DNA from 3 places in the Brevibacillus sp. HB1.2 genome. Region 3 is predicted to be linked to each of the others. Evidence: riboswitches for the same ligand, from Rfam matches in the RefSeq annotation. Region 3 holds a riboswitch; each other region holds the start of a gene.

Region 1 (5,333 bases), on a different contig from region 3:
ACATTGGGTCAACGACAAGGCTTAGGAATAGGTGGAGGTCATGGCACGAGCGGACAGCCTTGGTTTGTTGTAGACAAAGATCTGGAGCGCAATGTCCTGATCGTAGGTGAAGGCTCTGATCATATTCGTCTGTACTCGAAGAGCCTCTTGGCAACCAACGTTAGCTGGACGAGTGATAAAAAGCCTTCCGAAACATTTACTTGTACAGCGAAATTCCGTTATCGCCAGCCAGATCAGGGAGTAACTATTCACCTGCTAGAGGACGGAAACGTGGAGGTCATTTTTGACCAGCCGCAAAAAGCAGTAACACCTGGTCAGGCTGTCGTCTTCTACGATGGGGAAGTGTGCTTGGGTGGCGGTACGATTGACAAGGTACGCTTAGTTGATAAAGAGAACTAAGATAGACGGGGGAAGCACTCGGTGGATGCTACGAAAAAATCAAAAGTGATTATCGTTTCGTTTTTGGCGGGAGCGGTTCTCTTGGCGATCATCTCTTATTTTGGGATGGCCTCCATGGGTAAAGAGCATATGGCGACGATCCAAAACGTCATCAAGGAGAACGGCGGGGCTGTAGTTGCGGGTGGAGTGACAGCGGTTCCGAAGGAGGAAAGTCCTTTTACCAATAGCGGAAAAGGCAATACCATCTACCGAATCTACTATACGAAAGATGGACAAACGTTGACGGCTTGGTATCGTGCTGATAACGAATCCTCTATCAAGAAAGAGCCGGAAGCTTGGATTCTGCCGTGAAAACAAGGATAAACCTGACTGGGAGAGTGAAGGCAACACATGACCCAATATGCTGGACTGCGTGAACTAGCTGAACTGATTCAAAGACTCGAGCCAGAGTTAGCGGGTGCACAATTAAGTATTCTTGCTCATGAAAATAAAGAGGAAATCGCAACGCAGTTAGTGGAAGGACTAGGGACGAAGGTTCCTGTCCAACATAGCTCCGGTGAATATGCGAATCATTTGGCGGTGTTGCGGGTAGGAGCGAACAAGTACACCTTGGCGCAAGATTGGAGAGAAGTGTACATCAGTGAAATCAATTACTGTGCGTGTCGCATACCTCCAGGTGCCCATGGATTGTTGGTTCGCCATATCGATTATCCAGGCGTGATTTATGATGTCTCACGAAAACTGGCCGAACATCAAATCAATGTTTCCAAGTTGAATGTATCACGTGAGCAAAAAGGGAAGAATGCCCTGCTTATCTCTGTGACCGATGAAGAGATTACACCGACGATTGTATCTGCCATCGAAGAGCTGCCCCAAATCACCAAAGTGTTATCTCTACAGTAAGCGAGTCATGATAAACAAAAACTGCCCATTTTTAGCGGGCAGTTTTTTTCGTAGCGAATTTGAGTCCTTGGCTAATTAAGACTGGCAAGACGGACGAATGATTTTCGTCAGCAAATTCTTTAAAGGAAGCCTTGATTTGACCTTTGCCCATGGACGACAATCGTTCGATCATCGCCAGAGATTTTTCTTTGACTAAGAATCGCCCATCGTTTTCCAACTCCCCGATGGTGAGGAGTGCATGGACGTCGAGGTCATCTGTCAGCAGGCTCGGTAATTGACTCTCCTTCGCAAGCAGTACGCTCTCATTCCAATGGATCGAAGGACTGCCAGCTATATAACGCTGAAAAGCGTGTGGTCTCGACAAAAGTACATGCAAGACAAACAAGCCACCTAACGAATGTCCAAAAATCGCTTGTTGCGTCCGATCGATGGGGAAGTCGTTTTCGATACTCGGCTTGAGCTCCTCCTCTAAAAAGGTGAGGAACTGCTCTGCTCCCCCCATCTGAGGCCAGTCGGCTCCTTGTGGGTTGCCAGGAAGCTCTGTGACGGGAACTTCATACGTGTAATCAAAGAAACGGGCAGGATGGTACGGACCGTCCGTTGGATACCCAATCCCGACGACGATAGCAGGATACACGCCAGTTCGTTCAGGGCCACGTGATTGTATTCGTATCGCTTCGGTCATGGTTGCAAAAACAGAGTTGCCATCTAGCAAATATATGACGGGAAAGCCTGATTCCGGAGGGGGATCGGCAGGTATACTTACAAAAATGTGATAGTCACGCTCTTGATAAGTCATGATTTTACTGTAAGAACGAGGAATGACGACAGGTTGATAGTCGGTGCTTTTCATGAGGGCTACTCTCCAATCTTTCCAACGCTAACCAACGCACACAAAATCTATTATATGAACGAGAACCAGAGATTGGCAATAGCCGAAAAAGGAGAATAGTTAGTTTTCGAAAAGAGCGCACACTGAGCTTGACTCCTACGATATATTGAGGTAAAGTAAGTTTTACCAACTACATATTGATGCGGTGAGGTGTTTACCAGCCAGATTTGGTAGACTTAATAGGGAAGTCGGTGAGAATCCGACGCGGTCCCGCCACTGTAATGAGAGAGTTCCATTTGCGAAAGAATGCCACTGATCTTGAGGGATTGGGAAGGTGAAAATGGAGCGATGATCCTAAAGCCAGGAGACCTGCCTAACCGCTTGCACTGTTTAACCTACGGGAGATAGGGAAGTGTTCGAGCGCGCAATTCGTATTGGCGAATTGCTAGATGGAAGTCATCACGCGCATTCGGCATGTAAACGTCGGATGCGCTTTTACTTTGGCTAAATAACATACATACAGAGTAAAAATAGCAGGGGATAGGATGAGGGACATGCTAATCGCTTATGATTCAAAAACAGGAAACGTCCGAAGATTCGTCAACAAAATTAATTTGCCACATGTGGAAATTGATCAAGATATGGTGCTAGACGAGCCATTCATTTTGATAACATACACGACGGGATTCGGACAAGTGCCGGAGAAGGTGGCGACGTTCCTGAAGCGAAATCATGTCCATCTGCGGGGAGTATCCGCCAGCGGTAACCGCAACTGGGGAACCAGCTTTGCCAAAAGCGCGGATACGATCGCGAGCCAATATGGCGTTCCGGTGATTTCTAAATTTGAACTGTCCGGTACCGGCCGTGACGTGGAACAATTTACGAGTGGGGTGGCAGCAATTGCGGCATATTGAATTGAACAACGAACTGATGCAGCGTGGCAATGACGGATTTTATCAACTGGAAAAGGATCGGGAAGCGGTTGCGGTCTTCATGGAAGAAGTGCAGTCCAATACGATGACTTTTGGCAGTGTCAAAGAGCGCATGGACTATTTGATCGAGAATGACTTCTATGAAAACGTCTATGAAACATACACTGTTGAGCAGGTCGATGAAGTTTACCGTTTGGCCTATGACGCTGATTTTCAATTTGCTTCGTACATGGCTATCTCCAAATTTTATAAAGATTACGCGTTGAAAACGAACGATAAATCGATGTACTTAGAGCAGTATCCAGACCGGGTGGCCGTTGTGGCACTGTCCCTTGGACAAGGTGACTTTGAGCTCGCTAAGCGTTTGACAGTATCCATGATGGATCAACGCTTGCAACCAGCGACACCAACCTTCCTGAATGCAGGCAAAAGCCGCCGTGGAGAAATGGTCTCCTGCTTCTTGCTCGAAATGGATGATTCACTGAACTCCATCAACTTTATTTTGGGAACTTGTATGCAGCTATCCAAAATTGGCGGCGGTGTGGCCGTGAACTTGTCCAAGCTCCGCGGACGAGGAGAGCCGATCAAAGGCGTCGAGGGCGCAGCAAAAGGTGTTATGCCCGTTCTCAAGCTGTTGGAAGATGCGTTTTCCTACGCAGATCAAATGGGGCAACGCAAAGGCTCGGGTGCAGCGTACTACAACATCTTCGGTTGGGATATCAACGAGTTTCTCGATTGCAAAAAGATCAATGCGGATGAAAAAGCACGCATCAAAACGTTGTCCATCGGCCTGATCGTACCAAACGTGTTCTACAAGCTGGCTGAAGAAAATAAGCCATTGACTGTGTTTGCTCCGTACTCCGTGTACAAAGAATACGGTGTTCATCTGGATGATATGGACCTCGATGACATGTACGAGGAGCTCTTGGCAAACGATCGCATCAAGAAAAAGACCGTGATGAGCGCACGCGAGATGTTGACCAAAATCGCGATGATTCAAATGGAATCGGGCTATCCGTACATCATGAACAAAACGAATGCGAACAACAACCATGCACTGAAAGATCTCGGTTCGGTGAAAATGTCCAACCTGTGCACGGAAATCTTCCAGTTGCAGGAGACTTCGACGATCACCAATTACGGCGAGATGGATATCATCCGTCGCGATATTAGCTGCAATTTGGCATCGCTCAATATCGTCAACGTGATGGAACGCAAAATGATCCGTGAATCCGTCCACGAAGGAATCGAAGCCATTACAGCCGTGAGTGACATGACGCGTGTAGAAAACGCTCCAGGCGTTCAAAAGGCAAACAGTGAGCTGCACTCAGTAGGTCTCGGTGCGATGAACCTGAACGGTTATCTGGCAAAGAACAGAATCGCCTACGAGAGTGAAGAAGCGAAGGACTTCGCTCGTACGTTTTTCATGATGATGAACTTCTACTCTTTGGAAAAAAGCATGGAAATTGCCAAGGAAACAGGCAAGACCTTCTTGGGCTTTGAACAATCGGAATATGCAAAAGGCACTTATTTTAACAAGTATTTGACGAACGATTACAGCCCGCGGACGGAAAAAGCAAAGCATCTCTTTGAAGGAATGCACATTCCGACGTCAGAGGATTGGGCGGAACTACAGCAAAAGGTGCAAAAGCATGGCGTTTACCATGCGTACCGTTTGGCGATTGCACCGACACAGAGTATTTCCTACATTCAGAATGCGACTTCTAGTGTGATGCCAATCGTTGAGCATATCGAAACGAGAACATATGCTAACTCTACGACGTATTACCCGATGCCGTACTTGTCGCAGGAAAACTATTTTTACTACAAATCGGCGTATGTGATCGATCAATTCAAAGTGATTGATCTGATTGCCGAAATTCAAGAGCACATTGACCAAGGAATTTCGACTGTGCTGCACGTGAACAGCAATATTTCAACCAGAGAACTGGCTCGCTATTACATTTACGCAGCGAAAAAAGGTCTGAAGTCACTCTACTATACGCGTACGAAGCATTTGACTGTAGAAGAGTGCATTAGCTGCGCGATTTAGTGAACGAGTTTCACAAAAGGAAAAGCATCAAGCAAAAAGAGAAGAGGAACGCCATATGAAAGCAGTCAATTGGAACAGGCCGGACGACGATTTTACGATGACGTTTTGGAATCAGAACATCATGCAGTTCTGGACGGATGATGAGATCCCACTGTCAGATGACAAGATGTCCTGGATGGAGCTCAGTGCGACTGAACGGGACACGTATAAAAAA
Region 2 (5,333 bases), on a different contig from region 3:
CAGGACGTCTCCTTATATGTGAGGCATTTGAGTGCCAAAAACAAGGAAAAGTTCACCAATAATGAGGTTGTATTGTTTCTTGAACCGTTTAGCGTACCTACCGCCCAAGCATTTGATGTTCCGGGATACTCCTGGATGGAAGAATACGCAAAGCAAGGTTACGACACATGGGCGATGGACTTCCGAGGGTTTGGGCATTCTACCCGACCAGTTGAGATGGATCAACCACCTGTAAAGAATGCTCCTGTCGTCCGTGCCACTGAGGCGGTTAAAGATCTGGAGGCTGTCGTCCAGCACATAAAGAAAACGCGACAAGTAGATAAAATCAGTATCGTAGGATGGTCTTGGGGTGGAGTTGTTGCGGGGATGTACGCGACTGAACATTCCGATGATATTGAAAAACTCGTGCTTTATGGTGTTATGCATGGTTTTTCTTTGCCTTTGATGGCAACTCCATTTGAAGCAAAAGGGAAGCCAGGTGAAATCAATCCTCAATTACCAGCGTACCAGGTTGTCCAGTTTGACAAGGCCATGCACCATTGGCACATGATGCTAGATAAACGTGATCTGGTTTCCGGTGAGGCAATGAATGCTGTATCCAAGGTCTTCGTAAACTCTGATCCTAACAGCAGCAAGCAACCTGAACAATCCATCCGCCGTCCAATGGGACCTTTGGTAGATCTGTATTACATCTGGACGGACAAACCCATTTTTGATGCAGCGAAAATTACGACGCCAGTGTTGATCATTCGAGGAGATCTGGACTTTTTTGCCGATAAGTCCCTCTTCCATAAGCTGACCCATGCATCTGCAAAACAAGAAGTGGTTATCAAAGATGCAACACATTGGGTGTTGTATGAAAAAAATCGTGATCAACTCTTGCGTGAAACAGACGAATTCCTGAAAAAGGAAGTAAACCCGTAAGGATGTGCTGGAAATGAAGCCGTTTCAAATTTTGGATGCAACACTGCGAGAAGGAGAGCAGCAATCTGGCGTGCGCTTCACATGCGAAGACAAGATTCGCATCCTGCATCTCTTGGAAAGCTATCAGATAGACCTCATAGAAGTGGGCCATCCTGGAATTTCTGCCGTGGATGAAGAAATCTGCCGAAAAGTGGCTCAATCGGCAAGACGAGCGCAAATATTAATGCATGCGAGAGCTACTGTTGAAGAAGTACATGCAGTAAAGCGCGCCAAAGCAGACTGGGTGGGGATTTGGGCTTCCATTAATGATGTGTCTATCCAAACCAAATTCAGTCATCACCAGGAAAGCTATATACAAGAGAAAGTCCAACAAGCTGTTATCGAAGCAAAAAAGCTTGGCTTACAGGTTAGATTCACGATTGAAGACGCTTCACGGACAGAGTGGGAAAAGATATCCAGCTTAGGTCATGTTGCTTTGCAGGCAGGCGCAGATCGCATTAGTTTGGCAGATACTGTCGGGATATGGGAGCCTGATACATGCAAAAGAATTGTAACTCGTGCCATTGAGGAATTTGGATGCGAAATTGAAGTTCATCTGCATAATGATCTTGGTCTTGCTCAAGCGAATGCGCTGGCGGCTATTGATGCAGGCGCTTCTGTCATTGATGCGACAATTTTAGGAATCGGCGAAAGAGCTGGTATTACTGACTTGATCCAGCTTACTGTTGCGTTGCAAAAGCTTCGAAATGATCATCGTTATTCTTTGGATAGAATTCCCGAGCTTGTACAAGCGATCCGTATGACGACAGGGTATAGACCGGACGAACTGCGCCCTATCGCTGGGCAAAATGCTTTTACGCATACATCGGCTTACCATGTCCAAGCCGTAAAGAGGAATTCCAAAGCGTATGAGCCATTTCCTCCCGAAACAATTGGAAGAACACGGCTTCTCGAAGAAAAGCGTCCTCCACTAGGAAGCCCAAAGCTGCCTGTTTCCTTACAGGTAGGAAAGCCGTTTCCAAAAGGTGCTTCAGAGCTACAGTATCATCGTGACGGTCCAGGGATACGCTGGGTTATGATGGATTCGCGTGTTGATGAGCGAGCCTCATTTTATGTGATCCAAAGGATATTTGGATTATGCGATTTGTCCGGTATTCCTGAAAAACATGTAGACAGACATGCGCATCATTGTGACAGTGCCTTCCTCTTTTGGGGAGATGCACCTGATGGCACTGGTCTGGTGTGTCATGTTCAACTTGGTGAAGAAGAGAAGACTGTTGAGAGTCCAGCAGCTATTTTTATCCCAGCAGGCGTCGAGCATTCCTATCACTATGTGTCAGGGCACGGAACTTATACAAATATTGTATTGTCACCTGAATACAACAAAAGCCTTTTGGTTTCAGCAGCATCTTCTGAAATACCAGTGACCTAAGAGGTACAGGAATTTGTTGAGTTTGAAGAGTGGGCGGCCATCTGGGCATGAGTACGGTATCGACCGGGCTCATGCCTTGCTCGATTATTTGTGGTTACATCGACAAAACCCCGCCATAAATCGGCTCTTTCTGCGTTTTTTGTCCCCAAGTGCGCGTTCCGTATTCGAAATGCCACCATTCTTTCGGATAGTTGACGAATCCGGCAGCCGTCATCAAATGATAAAGCAGTCGGCGATTGTCTCGAATTTCGATGTCTTTTTGCTTAGACTGTGCCAGCTCTTCATAATAGCGAGTGGAAGCCAGTTCACTGAAATCATCGAAGACGGTCCCCATCTCCAGCCAGCCATCAGGCCCTGCGATAGTTAGATCCACTGCACCGCCGGATAGGTGAGGGGACGGTTTGGAGAGGTCTGTTGTTGGATAAGCGACGAATTTGCTCAATTCTTCCGTGAGGGCGGGTCCTTCCTGCCAGCCTTGTAATAGCAAGGCTTCACGGAAACGATCATACAAGGATGCCTGTACCTCAAATGAGCGCCAGCCGTCCAACACGACGAGCTTGTAGCCAACAGGCAGTTGCGCGGCTGCCGTGGCGAGCTTGTGTGCTGCCCCTTCTCGCAAAAAGGCTTCTGGCTGTGTTCCGGCATAGCCCTTGTGGTAGTAGGCTGGATAGACTGTGATTTGAGCTGAAAGGGAAGAGAGGGGAATCATCGGTTCGCCGCATTCCTTGATCGGCAGTGGGCTGGGCAGGACCATGTCTGGTATTTTTGGAATCGGAGGAAATAGCATGACTGCACACCACTTTCGATTGTTTTGCCAATAGGGTAACGAAAAACATCAGGCATGTAAACGGTCATTATCTTAAATTTTCTGCTAATAGTCACCAGCGACGAATCAGCAGCTTTTGCTTGAATCCTCGGTAGCTTTTGCTATTATTAAAGCAAGTGCTTGTCAACGGAACGAACGACATTTACATATGGAAGAGAAACAGGTCCTTGTTTTTGCGAAACCGATTCGCAGGAGCAAGGTTAAAAGGGAAGTTTGGTGAAAAGCCAACGCGGTCCCGCCACTGTAAGAGAGTAGCTGTTCTTCAAGGCATCATGCCATCCACTGCCCATCCGGGAGCGGGAAGGAGAAGAAGAGCGATGATCCTCGAGCCAGGAGACCTGCCTGTTTTATGATTACACTGATTTCCTTCGGGTCAAAGGAAGAGGTGAGGATTGTTGCTTTTCGGCTATCCGCGCTTTGTTTTTCCTTAGGTACTGGGGGAAACAGAGCGCTTTTTTTATGCTTCGGAAAGTATTTGGAGGAAACAGCGGAGTAAAATACGTCACTTTTTGAGGTGGTCACGATGGAGAAAAACGATAAGAAGCGAGGATTGACCCTCGTTTACACAGGAGACGGCAAAGGAAAAACGACAGCGGCAGTCGGGTTGGCTGTGCGGGCGACAGGGCGCGGGAAAAAGGTGCTGATGGTTCAATTCATCAAGTCGCCAGAGCGTACATACGGAGAAAAGATTATTTTCGATAAATTGGGCATTGAAATTGTGCAAATGGGCGTCGGCTTCACATGGACGAAAACACCGGAGGAGCATCGTCAGGCATTGAAAGAAGCTTGGGCGTTTGCGAGCGAAAAGCTTTCTTCCGGAGCGTACGATGTCGTCATTTTGGATGAGCTAAATAATGCATTGGCGATTGACCGCTTCCCGATTGATGATGTGTTGCCATTGTCCGATGTGTTGGAAGCGATTCAAAATAGGCCAAGTCATATTCACCTCGTGATTACGGGACGGGCCGCAAAGCAGGAGATTTTGGACATCGCAGATTTGGTGACAGAGATGAAGCCAATCAAGCATTACTACGATGAAGGGATTCCAGCTGTGCTGGGGGTAGAGTTTTGACAAGCGCAGGTGTAATAGAGAAGTACGGTCATGGCGGAGACTTGCTGACCGCAGCGCAGCGCTTTGGTCGAGAGCCCGGGCAGTTTCTGGATTACAGTGCCAATATTAATCCGCTGGGGATGCCAGCAAGCGTTCGTGAGATGCTGCTGGATTCGCTGGCTGCTGTAGCGCATTACCCAGACCCTGGACATCGTGTGTTTCGGCGTGCGCTGGCGAAGCGGCTGCAAGTGCCGGAGGAATGGTTGCTGCCTGCCAATGGTGCAGCGGAGGCGATGGCACTGGCCATTCTCGGTCTTTCGCCGCAAACGGTTGGTGTGGTATATCCTTGCTTTTCGGAATACGCGCAACTTTCCGAGCAGTATGGTGCCCGTGTCATTGGCTGCTACGGGAAGGAAGCGAACGGGTACAAGCCCGATCCTATAGAGCTGCACACTCTTTTTACGCAGTCTGATCTCGTATTTGTCGGGTCGCCAAACAATCCGACGGGAATCCTGTATCAACCGGATGAGCTTCGCCAAATGGCGGAATGGACGAGTAAGACCAACACGTGGCTCATCGTGGATGAGGCTTTCCTCGATTTTGTGGAGGAAGATCGGCAATATACATTGGCGACGCAGCTCGAGCGCTTTCCCCGTGTGATCTTGATGCGCTCGATGACGAAAATGTACGCGATCCCGGGATTGCGCCTGGGTTATGCGATTGCGCATCCGGATGTCATTGCGAGGATGCGCCAGAAGCAAGTGAGCTGGAGCGTGAATGCACTGGCCCTTTTAGCTGGAGAACTGTGCTTGCAGGAGCAGGCATATGAGGAACAGACGCGAAGGCTCATAAAAGCAGAACGTGCGTATTTGATCGATTGCATCAGCGGTGAGTTGGGCTGGCAGGTATGGCCGGGGGAGGCAAACTTTTTGCTGCTGCGCTCACCAGAAGGATTGCCAGCGGAACAATTGCAGGCACGGCTCGGCAAAAAAGGCGTTCTGATCCGCAACTGTGCGATGTATCCCGGTCTGACGGCACATGATGTGAGAATCGCAGTGCGTGGACGAGAGGAAAATGAAAGACTTCTGGCAGCGCTCCGC
Region 3 (5,333 bases):
AACCGTTCCTTTGCCGAATAGGCGCATGATGAGAGGGGGGCCTTCAAACGCACAGAACATGAGAGTAATCCTGCCATTTTCCTGCAGATGAGCGCTGGTTTCGTTTCCACTTCCAGTCAGGTCTAAATAGGCGACCTCGGTAGGCGATACTATGCGAAAAGAATCGTACCCTTTCGGTGAAAGATTCACGTGACCATTTGTGTCCATTGGAGCAGAGGCAACAAAGAACATCCGTTGCTTCTTGATAAATTTCTCATGCTCAGGTCGTAATTCAGAAAAAAGTTGACCCATTTTTGCACCCCTCCAGATAATGGAATCGATTTTGCTGCCCTCATATTATCATGAAAATATGAAGAATTTGTGTGATTCATCCCCAATCCCTACAAAATAGATGGTAAAGTGTAAATATTCCAACACAATGGCAACGCGAGACTTTTGACAAGGAGGAGTATTTACATGCAAGCAACAGAGCCAATTTACTTAGGGGAACGCATCCATTTAATAGACGGTTTCGATATGGGCTGGGCGGAACGCACGGGGACGTATGTGATCGCGGAAGAGGAGCTCACATTGGTAGAAACAGGACCAAGCCCCTCCGTCCCATACATCAAGGCCGGTCTCGCCAAGCTCGGTTATAAGCCGGAACAAGTCAAATACATCATCGTGACGCACATTCACTTGGATCATGCAGGAGGAGTAGGACTGTTTCTGAAGGATTGTCCGAACGCAAAGGTCGTTGTCCACCCGAAAGGTGCACGTCATCTCATAGATCCGAGCCGACTGATCGCAGGCGCGAGAGCGGTGTATCATGATGATTTTGATCGATTGTTTGATCCGATTGAGGCTGTTCTCGAGGAACGGATTTTGATTCGTGGGGATGGAGATACACTAAAGATCGGAGAGAATTGCGTATTGGAGTTTCTGGATTCGCCAGGGCATGCCAATCATCACTTCAGCATCTACGATCCAGTAAGCCGCGGCATGTTCACAGGTGATACGGCAGGTGTACTCTATCCACAGCTTAAAAAGGATGGCATACACCTCGTGCTGCCATCTACTTCGCCGAATCAGTTTGACCCGGATGCCATGTTAGCGTCTCTAAGCCGTTTTGAAGCGCACAAGCTGAGTCGCATTTACTTTGGTCATTTTGGGATGTCAGAGCAGGTAGATGACGTGTACCGCCAAATACGCGAGTGGCTCCCCGTGTTTGTGGCGGAAGGAAAGACAGCGCTTGTTGCTGGACAATCATACGATGAGCTGTCTCTTACGTTATTTGAACGAGTTTCGGATCATCTACAGTCACAAGGAATCAGCAGTGACCACGAAGTATTCGAAGTACTCAAGCTCGATTTACAAGTATGCTCCATGGGCATTCTCGATTATTTGGACAAACGAGGGAAATAGCCTGCCAAAAGCTTTACATTTGCCTGAACCTTTTGTTCAGGCGTTTTTCATTTTTAGCAGGCAAGAAAGTATTGGCTTATGTGTTTGTCATTCTTTTTTCATCCAAGGAATGCTATGATGTAGGATGAGTCATGGACTGTGACAATTTCAAACGTAACAGCAAATAGGTGCCTCGTCTTTTTAACGAAAAGATCGGGTGAAAAGGGAAGTCGGTGAAAATCCGACGCGGTCCCGCCACTGTAAATCGGCTCGTTCCTCAGCCGTAAGCCAGGAGACCTGCCTGTTTGTTTTAGTGCCTGTTGCCTTCGCGGAAAGGATCGGCCTATTTCAGGAAGCAGACCATCCTGTCTGTTTGCCCTGAGGTGCCGACCCTTTGATTTCCGAATGGAAGCAAGGGTCGATTTTTTTATTGGAAGGAACAGTCAATCAGACATGCAGAAAGGAAGTTCTACATATGAAACGTTCATTGCGATTCATGATCCCACTACTAGTTGCGGCTAGCCTCGCAGGTTGTGCGGGTAACGATAACAGCCAGCCAGCACCAGGGGGACAAACAAGCGCACCGCAGACAGCACCGCAAGAGAATACGGCCGAGCAACCTGCAAAACAAACAACGTATCCATTGACCGTCAAGGATGCAACAGGAAAAGAAGTAACCTTTGCAAAAGCTCCTGAGCGAATCGTCTCTACATCACCTGCCGAGACAGAGATTTTGTTCGCATTAGGCTTGGAAGATCGGATCGTAGCTGTCTCAGACTATGATGATTATCCAGATGCGGCGAAGGCAAAACCGAAAATTGGCGGAGTTGTCAAACCAAATGAAGAAGCCATTCTCGCTCAAACGCCGGATATGGTCGTCGGTGGGATTTCGATGGAAAAGCCAGTGGCTGACAAGCTCAAATCTCTCGGAATGCCAGTCTATATTACCCATCCGACAAAGATGGATGACATCCTAAACAATGTTTTGGCGATGGGAGTTATCACGAACACACAGGAACAAGCCGAAAAAGTCGTCGCGCAAATGAAGAAAGACATCGCGTACGTTCAAGAAGCAGTGAAAAATGTAAAACCGGAAGAGAAGAAAAAGGTATATCTGGAATTTTCCCCAGGCTGGACAGTCGGAAAAGGCGAATTCATGGATGAACTCATCACGCTGGCTGGAGCAACAAACATTGCTTCCGACACCGAAGGGTGGAATCCGATCAGTGAAGAAAAGATTTTGCAAAACGATCCAGACGTCATTTTGTATGCGAGCGGAATTACCGATGAAAAGACGGGCATCAAGCTAGAGGATATGATCGCGAGTCGCAATGGCTGGGATAAAATGAAGGCGATCCGTGAAAAACAAATCTTTGGCATGGACCAAAATATTTTGTCTCGCCCTGGTCCGCGTATTACACAAGGCTTAATCGAAGTAGCCAAGGCGATTTACCCTGACTTGGTGAAATAAAATGAAGAAACGATTGTTCATATGGGGAGGAGTTAGTTGTCTCGTCCTTCTGGCATCAATAGTTATCAGCATCTCGATGGGGGCGGCACAACTCCCCATTTCGCAAGTATGGCTCATCCTGCTCCATCAAATCCCTGGCTTGTCTGAGTGGATCACCGTAACGTGGCCGGAGTCATCTGAGCAAATTGTCATGAAGGTTCGTTTTCCACGCGTTGTATTGGCTGTCTTGATTGGCGCCTGCTTGTCACTTGCGGGAGCGGGCTTTCAGGGCGTTTTGCGCAATCCGCTTGCAGATCCGTTTACGATGGGCGTGGCATCGGGTTCTGCTGTCGGAGCAGCCTTCTTGATCCTTTTTGGCTTGCAAATCACCTTTTTGGGTGCATGGAGCACGCCTGTCGTCGCTTTTCTTACAGGATTGCTCAGTTTATGGATCGTACTCGGACTCGCGAATACGCAAGGAAAGCTGCAAACGGAGACCCTGATTTTGTCTGGTGTCGTGGTGCAGGCTTTTCTCGGCTCGCTCGTTTCGTTTATGGTGTCGCTATCCGACCAGACGGTAAATGAGATCGTGTTCTGGCTTATGGGCAGCCTGTCATTTCGAGGGTGGGCCTTTACGTACGTCTTGATTCCGTACTTGGTCATAGGTGGAATGGTGCTTGTGAGCTATGCGCGTTCCTTAAACCTATTTGCGTTGGGGGAGCGGCAGGCTGCGCATCTCGGCGTCCATGTGGATCGAACGAAGTTAGTGGTTCTGGTCGTTTCGACCCTCCTGACTGCAGCGGCGGTTTCTATCGCGGGAATTATTGGGTTCGTTGGCCTGGTGGTACCGCATCTCGTTCGATTGCTGGTTGGTCCTGACCATCGTATTTTACTGCCGATGTCTGCGATCTGCGGTGGTATTTACGTGCTGTGGGCCGACACTCTTGCCAGAATGTTGCTGAGTCCAACAGAAATCCCGCTCGGTGTCGTGACAGCATTTCTGGGAGCACCGTTTTTCGCCTATTTATTGAAGCAAAATAAACGCTTTAGGAAGAGGTAACGTTTGCAATGATCAATGTGCGCAACTTGCAAAAATCGTATCAGGATACGCCTGTTTTGCACGGCATCGATTTTTGCGTGGACAAGGGAGAATTTTTTGGCATCATCGGACCAAATGGAAGCGGAAAATCTACCTTGCTGAAAATGATTTCAGGTGTCATTAAGGCAGATGCAGGAGACATTTTGCTTCAAGAGAAAAAGCTTCATTCCTATCCACGCAAAGAGCTTGCCAAAATACTGGCTGTTCTGGAGCAAGAGGGTCTGCCGCCAGTCGGCTTTCGTGTCCGAGAGGTGTTGGAAATGGGGCGCTTTCCTTACCAAAATTGGCTAGGGGAAGAGAAGCAGGATGTCGCATCGCTCATTGATGAAATCGTACAGATGCTCGGTCTTGAACATTTGGAAGAGCGCACACTGGATCAGTTGAGTGGTGGGGAAAAGCAGCGGGTAGCTTTGGGGAAGGCATTGATCCAAAGACCTCAGGTGCTGTTGCTCGATGAACCCACGACCTACCTTGATATCGGGTACCAGATTCAACTCATGGACATCGTGCGAAAATGGCAAAAGACGACGCAGGTGACGGTCATCGCTGTGCTGCACGATCTGAATCTAGCCTCCCTATACTGCGATCGTATTTTGATGCTGCACAGAGGAAAGCAGATAAGCGTTGGCGCACCAAAAGACATCTTGCAAAGTGACAGAATAGAGGCTGTATACGGAACCAGACCGATTGTCATGGAGCATCCTGTTCATCATTTGCCGCAAATTATTTTGCAATCGCAAGTATAAGAGGTTGTTTAAGGAGAAAGAAGCATGATCGTACTGATTACAGGCGGAGCACGCAGCGGAAAAAGCACGTTTGCCGAAAAATACGCGGCTCATTTGGGCTCCTCGGGTGTTTACATTGCGACCGCACAAATCACGGATGAGGAAATGGAAGAGCGGATCTTGCACCATCGAGACCGCCGCTTGCAGTCTGGCTTCCCTTGGCAAACGATCGAGGAGCCGAAAGCATTGACAGAGTGGCTCGCGAAGCTCGGGGCACAAAAAAACATACAAGAACAGCAGACAGTGATTTTGGTTGATTGCTTGATCCTTTGGCTGTCCAATTGGCTGTTGCATGATGGAGTGGAGCAGACGTTTGAGCAAGTGCTCCAGCAGGTGGATAGGCTGGTCAAAAAGCTAAAAGACTACCCAGGGACAGTTTTACTGGTGACAAACGAAGTAGGCGATGGACTCGTCCCGCAAAACCCGTTGGGCCGTAAGTTCCGTGACTTGGCGGGCTTGATGAATCAACGTGTCGCAGCCGTTGCCAATCAAGTTTTTCTTGTCACAGCAGGGATTCCAGTTGAGCTAAAAGGACAAGCTTTCCGATTTTAACTCGGTGAAAAGACGGTTTCGAATCGTCTTTTCACCTTTTTTGTGATATAATACAAGAAAAGCC

The links. Region 3 has a riboswitch for cobalamin ahead of HPY28_RS07250 (ABC transporter substrate-binding protein). Riboswitches for the same ligand answer to the same signal wherever they lie in the genome.
Region 1: another riboswitch for cobalamin. It lies ahead of nrdI (class Ib ribonucleoside-diphosphate reductase assembly flavoprotein NrdI); the one in region 3 lies ahead of HPY28_RS07250 (ABC transporter substrate-binding protein).
Region 2: another riboswitch for cobalamin. It lies ahead of cobO (cob(I)yrinic acid a,c-diamide adenosyltransferase); the one in region 3 lies ahead of HPY28_RS07250 (ABC transporter substrate-binding protein).

What each region holds. Positions count from the first base shown of each region.
Region 1 is NZ_JABMIU010000007.1:7,549-12,881, reverse strand. Features, by position in the region: gene mnmA (tRNA 2-thiouridine(34) synthase MnmA) at 1-399, shown strand, start outside; gene HPY28_RS17220 (hypothetical protein) at 421-750, shown strand; gene HPY28_RS17215 (ACT domain-containing protein) at 790-1,302, shown strand; gene HPY28_RS17210 (alpha/beta hydrolase) at 1,334-2,155, opposite strand; cobalamin riboswitch at 2,326-2,525, shown strand; gene nrdI (class Ib ribonucleoside-diphosphate reductase assembly flavoprotein NrdI) at 2,689-3,048, shown strand; gene nrdE (class 1b ribonucleoside-diphosphate reductase subunit alpha) at 3,035-5,119, shown strand; gene nrdF (class 1b ribonucleoside-diphosphate reductase subunit beta) at 5,175-5,333, shown strand, end outside.
Region 2 is NZ_JABMIU010000010.1:34,846-40,178, reverse strand. Features, by position in the region: gene HPY28_RS20660 (alpha/beta hydrolase) at 1-924, shown strand, start outside; gene HPY28_RS20655 (LeuA family protein) at 938-2,356, shown strand; gene HPY28_RS20650 (M15 family metallopeptidase) at 2,451-3,143, opposite strand; cobalamin riboswitch at 3,327-3,542, shown strand; gene cobO (cob(I)yrinic acid a,c-diamide adenosyltransferase) at 3,706-4,254, shown strand; gene cobD (threonine-phosphate decarboxylase CobD) at 4,251-5,333, shown strand, end outside.
Region 3 is NZ_JABMIU010000002.1:477,364-482,696, reverse strand. Features, by position in the region: gene HPY28_RS07260 (pyridoxamine 5'-phosphate oxidase family protein) at 1-291, opposite strand, end outside; gene HPY28_RS07255 (MBL fold metallo-hydrolase) at 457-1,404, shown strand; cobalamin riboswitch at 1,553-1,702, shown strand; gene HPY28_RS07250 (ABC transporter substrate-binding protein) at 1,859-2,854, shown strand; gene HPY28_RS07245 (FecCD family ABC transporter permease) at 2,856-3,893, shown strand; gene HPY28_RS07240 (heme ABC transporter ATP-binding protein) at 3,902-4,678, shown strand; gene cobU (bifunctional adenosylcobinamide kinase/adenosylcobinamide-phosphate guanylyltransferase) at 4,703-5,269, shown strand.